Regions from separate parts of the Geodermatophilus sp. SYSU D01176 genome, predicted to be linked through region 2. Evidence: riboswitches for the same ligand, from Rfam matches in the RefSeq annotation. Region 2 holds a riboswitch; the other holds the start of a gene.

Region 1 (4,203 bases), on a different contig from region 2:
GCGGTCCGCACAGCGTCGGCCTGGGGGCCCTTCTCGCCCTGGACGACCTCGAAGGTGACCCGCTGGCCCTCGTCGAGGCTCTTGTAGCCGTCCATCTGGATGGCCGAGTAGTGGACGAAGACGTCCTGACCGCCGTCAACGGCGATGAAGCCGAAGCCCTTCTCGGCGTTGAACCACTTCACGGTGCCCTGTGCCACGTGTGCTCCCACGTTCGTGCGTGCGGACGGCCCCCCACCGACCAGGGAGGCCGGGTCGAGCTCTTCCGCCCGTCGAACACGAACGTGGAACCGAACCGCGGGAGAAGGTACAGCACAAAACGCGTGGTGAGACCAGACTCACGCACACGCCACACCGGATCGGGGGACGCCACCCCTGGGACGCGGGAGCGCGCCACCCTACCGGTCAGCCGATGAGTCCGGCCTCCCGGAGCGATGCCAGGGACGGCGACACCCGGTGGGTCGGCCCGACCACCGGCTCCAGCGGGTCGAGGGTCTTCAGCCCCTCGCCGGTGTTCAGGATGACGGTCTCCTTCGCCGGGTCCAGCCGGCCGTCCTCGACCAGCTGGCGCAGGACCGCGGTGGTCACCCCGCCCGCGGTCTCGGCGAAGACGCCGGTGGTGCGGGCCAGGTCGCGGATGCCCTGCACGATCTGGGGGTCGTCCACCCGGCCGACGGCGCCGCCGGTGCGCCGGATGGCGTCGAGCGCGTACGGGCCGTCGGCGGGGTTGCCGATGTTCAGCGACTTGGCGATGCCGGTGGGCTTGACCGGCTTGACGACGTCCCAGCCGTTGTCGAAGGCGGTGGCGATCGGGTCGCAGCCGGCGGACTGGGCGCCGAAGATCGTCCACTCCGTGGCCTCGACGATGCCGGCCGCGGTCAGCTCGCGGAACGCCTTGTCCACCTTGGTGAGCAGCGAGCCCGACGCCATCGGGATGACGACCTGGGCCGGGATGCGCCAGCCGAGCTGCTCGGCGAGCTCGTAGCCCATCGTCTTGGAACCCTCGGCGTAGTAGGGCCGCACGTTCTGGTTGACGAACGCGGTGTCCTCGAACTCGTCGGTCTCGGCGAGCTCGCTGGTCAGCCGGTTGACGTCGTCGTAGGAGCCGTCGACGGCGACCAGCGTCTGCCCGTAGACCGCAGACTGGACGACCTTCCCGGGCTCGAGGTCCGACGGGATGAAGACGAAGGAGGGCAGGCCGACGCGGGCGGCGTGCGCGGCCACCGAGTTGGCCAGGTTGCCGGTCGAGGCGGCGGCGATCTTGCTGTAGCCGAGCCTCTTGGCCGCGGTGGCGGCCAGGCTCACCACGCGGTCCTTGAACGAGTGCGTGGGGTTGGCCGAGTCGTCCTTGACCCACAGCCCGCCGGTGAGGCCCAGCTCGGCGGCCAGCCGATCGGCGCGCACCAGCGGGGTCATGCCGGGGTCCAGGGTGACGCGGTCGGCCGGGTCCTGGCCCACCGGCAGCAGCGCGGCGTAGCGCCAGATGTTCTGCGGACCGGCCTCGATCTGCGCGCGGGTAACCGCCCGCATCAGCTCGGGGTCGTAGTCGACCTCCAGCGGGCCGAAGCACTCGGCGCAGGCGTGCTCGGCGATCAACCCGAAGGTGGCGCCGCAGTTGCGGCACACGAGTCCGCGGGCCGGGGACGGCGGAACGGGGCCGCCCGCGCTGGAGTCGGCCTGCTGGGAACCAGGAGCGGTCAGGGTCATGCGACGACTACCTCCTCATCTTCCCCGCGTCGGGCCGTCGAGCCGCGCGGGACGGAATTGGCACCCTTCCGCTGCGCTGGACGCGCGAGGCGGCGGTTGCCGGGGCTTCGTCGGGCCGTGTCCCTCTGCCCCTCTGGATGAGTGGAACGCCCGCGACTCTACCCACGTGGCGGGCGGCGCAGCGGCCGGGTCCAGGATGGTCCGGTGAGCACGCGCGTCGTCTACACCGACCTGGACGGCACGATGGTCGGGCCGCGGGGCTCGTTCTGGCACACCGCGGCGCGGGGCCTCACCGCCGACCCGGCCACCGCGCTGCACGACCTGCACGACGCCGGTGTCGCCCTGGTGCTGGTCAGCGGGCGCACCTTCGAGCAGGTGGTGGAGGCCGCGCGCATCTTCGCCGCGGACGGCGCCATCGCCGAGCTGGGCTCCGTGGTGAGCTGGGACGGCGGCCGCGGCGTGCACCAGCTGACCGGGGCGCTGCCCGACGAGTACGCCGATCGGACACCGATGGAGGTCATGGCCGAGCTGGGGATCGTCGAGGACCTGCTGGCCCGCCACCCCGGCCGGCTGGAGTGGCACGCGCCCTGGCACGCCACCCACCTCACCGACGCGCTGCTGCGCGGCCGGGTCGACCCGCTGGCCGTGGACGCCGAGCTGGCCGAGCGGGAGCTGGGCTGGCTGACGCTCAAGGACAACGGTGCGATCCCGGCGACGTCGCGGATGACGCTGGCCCCCGAGGCGCTGCCGCCGCGGGTCTACCACCTGATGCCGCGCGGCATCTCCAAGGGCGCGGCGATCGCCTGGGACCTCGAGCGCCGCGGGCTGACCCCGGCCGACGCGGTGGCGGTCGGCGACAGCGTCAGCGACCTGGAGATGGCGCCGGCGGTCGACCGGCTGTGGATCACCGCGAACGGGGCCACGGTCGACGGGATGGCCGACCTGCTGGCCGCCGTCCCCAACGTGACGGTGACCGACGCCCCCATGGGCGAGGGCTGGGCGCAGGCCGTCCGCGCCAGTCTGTAGGCCCCGTCCAGGGCACCGCCCCGAGCCTGCGAGGGGTGGGGAGGACGGGGTCCTTCGTCAGCTGGTGACGTCGCGGCGGGAGAAGTGCCGGAACCCCAGCGCCGTGAAGACAGCCGCGTAGACCAGCGACTGGACCACGCCGCGGAACAGGTCGCCGGAGTCGACGGGGGTCTGCAGCAGGTCGGTCCAGGCGAACTCCTCCGCGGTCGGGAAGAAGTCGCGGATGGAGCCGAGCTGCTCGACCTGGTCGAGGATCGCGAAGACGAACACCGTGAACACCGCGCCGCCCACCGCCGCCAGCGGCGCGTCGGTCACGGTGGACAGCCAGAACGCCAGCGTGCCGACGACGAGCAGGTGGACGGCGAGGTAACCGACCATCCCGGCCAGCCGCAGCAGCCCCTCCCCCTGGCCCAGGGTGACGCCGACCGGTGTCTGGACGGCGCCGAAGCCGAACGCGGTGCCGCCGGCGACCAGCGCGGTGACCACCAGGGTGAGCAGCGCACCCGCCGAGAGCACGAACGCGGCCAGCCACTTCTGCCGGAGCAGCCGCATCCGCGGCACCGGGGTGGCCAGCGTGTAGCGCAGCGACCCCCACTGGGCTTCGGCGGCCACCGTGTCGCCGAAGAACAGCGCGTAGACGACGACCAGGAAGAAGCTCGTCGTCGCGAACAGCACGAACAGCGTGAAGTTCAGCGCGCTGGAGGTCGCGACGTCGACGAGGTTGATGCGGGTGTTCTCCTCGGCCTCCTCGGAGCCGCCCAGCTGCAGGGCGGCGATGAGGATGAGCGGCAGCGCCACCATGAGCACCAGCACGCCGAGGGTGCGCCGGCGCTTGAACTGCCGGCGCAGCTCGACCGACAGCCGCAGCGTGCGCTCGGGCCGGTAGCCCGCCACCGCCCCGGTCGGCTGCACGTGCGCCAGGTCCACGGCTCGACTCCAACCTCGATCCGCTCCTCGGTCGCCGGCGCTCCCTGCGGTGCTCCCCCGGCCGTCGTCCTCGCCGACGCTCACGACTCCCCCACCAGTGCCAGGAACGCGTCCTCCAGCCGACGGCGCGGCGTGAACGCGTCCACCGCGATGCCGGCGGCCACCAGCGCCTGCAGCGCCCGCGCCCGGCCGGTGCCGTCGAGGTCGGCCACCAGCCCCTCGTCGGTGTGCTCCACCGTCACCCCGGGCAGCCCGGTCAGGACGGCGGCCGCCCGGTCGGCGTCGCCGCCGTCGGCCAGCCCGACCAGCACCGACCCGCCGGTGCCGACGATCTCCTCCACCGTGCCCTGGGCGATCTTCTGCCCCTTGGCCATGACGACGACGTGGCTGCAGGTCTGCTCGATCTCGCTGAGCAGGTGGCTGGAGACGATGACCGTGCGGCCGGTGGCGGCGTAGGAGCGCAGCACCTCGCGCATGGCGTGGATCTGGGGCGGGTCGAGCCCGTTGGTCGGCTCGTCGAGGACCAGCAGGTCGGGCAGGCCGAGC
Region 2 (4,203 bases):
CCTGGGCGGCCTCCACCTCGGAGATCTGCAGGTCCTTCGGGTTGTCCTGGACGTCCAGCGACGTCGGCGCGGCGTCGCCGGTGTCGGCCAGGGTGATCAGCCCGTTGGCCTCGAGCAGCCGCAGCGCGCGGGCGGCGTTGGTCGGGTCGTTCGGGATCGCCACGGTCGCGCCGTCGGGGAGTGCGGCGAGGTCGGTCAGCGACTCGGAGTAGATGCCCAGCGGCTCGATGTGCACCGGCTCCAGCGGGGTGAAGTCGTACCCGGCGCTGGCCTCCTGCTCCTCCAGGTACGGGATGGTCTGGAAGTAGTTGGCGTCCAGCGACCCGTCGTCCAGCGCCACGTTCGGCTGCACGTAGTCGGTGAACTCGACGACCTCCAGGTCCAGGCCGGCGCCGGCGGCGAGCTCCTCGTCGACGTACCGCAGGATCTCGGCGTGCGGCACCGGGGAGGCCCCGACCCGCAGCGGCTCGTCGGCCGCGGACAGCTCGGCCTCACCGCCGCCGCACGCGGCGAGCAGGGCGGTCGCCGCGGACGCGGCCAGGAGCGAGGTCAGACGGGAGCGCATGGTGGGGGTTCTCCTCAGGGGGTGATCGGTGGCCGGGCGGCCACCGGAGGTGGGGAGGGCGGTCAGGCGTGGGCCAGCCGGCGCGCCCAGTGGTCGCCGGCCCACTGCAGGGCCTGCACGATGAGCAGCAGCAGGACGACGGTCAGCAGGGTGATGTCGGTCCGGAACTGCTGGTAGCCGAAGCGGATGGCGAAGTCCCCGAGCCCGCCGCCGCCGACGGCCCCGGCCATCGCCGAGTAGCTGATCAGCGCGACGACGGTGACGGTGACCCCGGCGATCAGCGAGGGCCGCGCCTCGGGCAGCAGCACGGTGCGGACGACGTCCCGGCGGCGCGCGCCCATGGACATCGCCGCCTCGACCTTCCCGGGGGCGACCTCGCGGAGGCTGGTCTCCACGAGCCGGGCGAGGAAGGGGACGGCGCCGATCGTCAGCGGCACGATGGCTGCCGTCGAGCCGATCGTCGTCCCGACGAGACCGCGGGTGACGGGGGCGACGAGGAACAGCAGGATGATGAAGGGCAGCGACCGGCCGAGGTTGACCACCAGCCCCAGCAGCCGGTGCAGCAGCGGCCGCGGGGCGAGCGCCCCCGGGGCGGTGACCGTCAGCAGGATCCCGAGGGGGACGCCGAACACCACCGTGAGCAGCGCGGAGACCCCGACCATGTACAGCGTCTCGCCGGTCGCCTCGACCAGCTGCGGGTAGATGCGGGCCCAGTCGCTCACCGGTCCACCCCCGCCGCCGGAACCGTGTCCGCGTGCACCGGTTCGATCAGGACGCCGTCGTCGCGCAGCCGGCGGACGGCGCCGTCCAGCCGCCCCAGGTCGCCCGTGGCGCGCAGCAGCAGCCGGCCGTACCGCCCGCCGGCGACCGTCTCCACCGAGCCGCCGGCGACCTCGACCGCGAGCCCGAGCTCCCCGACCAGGGTCCGCAGGACGACGGTCTCGGGCGTGCGGTCGGTGACGGTCACCCGCAGCAGGACCCCGCTGTGGCCGGCGCCGGCGTCGGCGACCGGGGCGGGCAGCAGCGCGTCCCCGAGCGGCGAGTGCTCGCGGGTCAGGACCTCCGACAGCCGGCCGCTGTCCACGACCCGGCCCCGCTCCAGCAGGACGGCGCTGTCACACACGGCCTTGACCACCGCCATCTCGTGGGTGATGAGCAGGACGGTGAGCCCGAGCTCCGACCGCACCCGGCGCAGCAGGTCCAGCACGCCGGCCGTGCTGGCCTGGTCCAGGGCGGAGGTCGCCTCGTCGCAGAGCAGCACCGTGGGGCGGCCGGCCAGGGCCCGGGCGATGGCCACCCGCTGCTTCTGCCCGCCGGACAGCTGCCCCGGGTGCGCGTCGGCCCGCTCCCCCAGCCCGACGAGGTCCAGCAGGTCGGTGGCCCGGCGACGGCGCTCGGCCCGGCCGACCCCGGCCAGCTCGAGCGGGTGCTCGACGTTGCCTGCCGCGGTCCGCGAGTCGAGGAGCTCGAAGTGCTGGAACACCATCCCGATGGAGCGGCGCGCGCGCCGCACCTCGTCGTCCGGCAGCTCGGTGAGCACCCGGCCGTCCACGGTCACCGATCCCGACGTGGGCCGCTCCAGCAGGTTCACCAGGCGCACCAGCGTGCTCTTGCCCGACCCGCTGGGGCCCACCACGCCGGCGAACTCGCCGGCCGCCACCCGCAGGTTCACCCCGTCGACGGCGACGACCTCGCCGGAGCGCCTCCGGGCGGGGAAGACCTTGCGGACGTCCTTCAGTTCGATCACGGGCGGGCAGTCCTCGGGGTGAGCAGGCAGGGACGGGGGTCGAGCGGCGCCGGCGGCGGACGCACGCGGGGGTACCCCGCGGACGGCCGGAGGCGTCACGGGCGGGAGACGGCGACGGCTGATCTGCCCGGTGTGACCGGGCGGCTACCGCGACGGGGGTCGGGCGGTCAGCGACACAGGGCCGCGGCGGTGCGGCTCAGGTCGACGTGCCGGCGGGCCCACGTGGGCGCTGGGCCTGTCATCGAGTCCTCCATCGGTCCTGGCAGTAGCACCCTCGTCCGCGGAGGCGGGGGGTTGCTGCGGCGTCGTCGAGCCAGGTCTCTCAGCCGCTCCGGATGGTCTTCTGGATCGACTCTACCCAGTGGCGAGGAGGGACCGGCGCCCCTGGCCTGCGACGTCACCCACAGCCGACCGCGACGAGCGCGCCCGACGGACCGCCGAGCCGCGCTACTCGCCGCCTTCGAGCACGTCCGGCGCCGGGCGAGGAGGCGGGTGTGCAGCTCTGGGGCAACCCGGACGGCGTCCCCTTCGGCCGGCACCCCTTCGGTGTGCCCATCGAGGCCGAGGCGACCTCCGGCGGGGTGATCTTCGGCCCGGAGCTGCGCGCGGGCTGGTGGTGGGGCACCGACCGCCAGGCCGACGGCGAGCTCTTCCGGGCCCGGATCACCGACGTCACCTTCCGCTGACCCGGCGTTCCCACACCCTCCCGGCCGGAGGATGAGGTCGCCGCGACCCGGTCCTCGAACGCGTCACCCGACGGCACCGACGGGACCGCGCCCCGGCGCGCGGACCGACTCGCCGGCGCCGCGTCCCCGCCTCGACGTCGGGAGCCCGTGCCGCACGAGCGGTCGGGCCTAGTGTGCGGCACTCGAGTGGAGCGCCGCTCCGCCGACCTCCCGAAGCTCGGAGACCGCCAGCACCCGGCTCGTGGGGTACAGCTCGACGTCGGCGTCGTCGCTCAGCCGGTCCGTGACGGTGAGCCAACCGGGTGGGCCGAATCGCACGATCCGCCGGGGCAGCTCGACCGCATCCGCCGGGTTCGCCGGATCCCGGAGGACGACCCGGCCCTCGTACAGGTGGCGGTCGTTGACGGTGGTGACGTCCATGGGCACAGCTTCCTCGGTGCGACCCGCTCCGGAGGTCGGCGCGAGCCGGTGCCCGAGGCGGACGACGTCCGACCCCGTCGGACCGGGCACGGAGAGGGGCCACGTCGTCGGCGGTGGCCCCTTCCCCGGCCGGTGCACGGCCCGGGCCGAGCCCCCGCGACGCCTGCGACGATGGCGGCAGGTGCCGCTCGGCCGGTCGGCCCCGTCCGCGCGTGGGATCGCGGTTCCCCCGGCCCATCCAGGAGGCGTTCGCACGATGGCACAGCACGAGGACCTGCCGGCCGACCGGATGCTCGACGTCTCCGCGCGCATCGCCGATGCCCTGCTCGAGGTGCAGCGTGCGGTGAACCGGCAGATCGACGCCACGCAGGCCGACCTGCTGCCCGGCGTCCAGCAGCGACTCGGCCTCCAGGATGCGGCCGCGGCCGATCTCTCCGGCCTGGTGAACACCCGGATCGCGGCCCTGACCATCGTCGTGACCCCGGAGGCGGTGGCGAGCGTCCTGCCGCTGTCCGCTGCCTCCGTCGCCACCACGCGGGCCGGACGCCGCGCCGTGGCCGACATCGTCAGCGGCGCCGACAGCCGGCTGGTCGTCATCGCCGGCCCGTGCTCGATCCACGATCCGGCCGCCGCCCTGGAGTACGCCGGCTTCGTCCGTCGGATGCGCGCCAGGCACGGTGACGACCTGGAGATCGTGATGCGCACGTACACCGAGAAGCCGAGGACGGAGGTCGACTGGAAGGGGTTCGCCTACGACCCCTACCTCGACGGATCCAACCGCATCA

What was found. A riboswitch is a leader RNA that binds a small molecule or an ion and turns the genes downstream of it on or off. The one in region 2 is predicted to bind S-adenosylmethionine.
Region 1: another riboswitch for S-adenosylmethionine. It lies ahead of thrC (threonine synthase); the one in region 2 lies ahead of ACI78Z_RS00905 (methionine ABC transporter ATP-binding protein).

Annotation. Positions count from the first base shown of each region.
Region 1 covers NZ_JBJGYN010000003.1:170,962-175,164, reverse strand. The annotation lists gene ACI78Z_RS03650 (cold-shock protein) at 1-197, opposite strand, end outside; gene thrC (threonine synthase) at 403-1,704, opposite strand; SAM riboswitch class I at 1,717-1,848, opposite strand; gene ACI78Z_RS03640 (HAD family phosphatase) at 1,909-2,730, shown strand; gene ACI78Z_RS03635 (ABC transporter permease) at 2,788-3,657, opposite strand; gene ACI78Z_RS03630 (alpha/beta fold hydrolase) at 3,738-4,203, opposite strand, start outside.
Region 2 covers NZ_JBJGYN010000001.1:191,212-195,414, reverse strand. The annotation lists gene ACI78Z_RS00915 (MetQ/NlpA family ABC transporter substrate-binding protein) at 1-565, opposite strand, end outside; gene ACI78Z_RS00910 (methionine ABC transporter permease) at 628-1,287, opposite strand; gene ACI78Z_RS00905 (methionine ABC transporter ATP-binding protein) at 1,284-2,312, opposite strand; SAM riboswitch class I at 2,560-2,654, opposite strand; gene ACI78Z_RS00900 (hypothetical protein) at 2,807-2,998, shown strand; gene ACI78Z_RS00895 (hypothetical protein) at 3,167-3,418, opposite strand; gene ACI78Z_RS00890 (3-deoxy-7-phosphoheptulonate synthase) at 3,675-4,203, shown strand, end outside.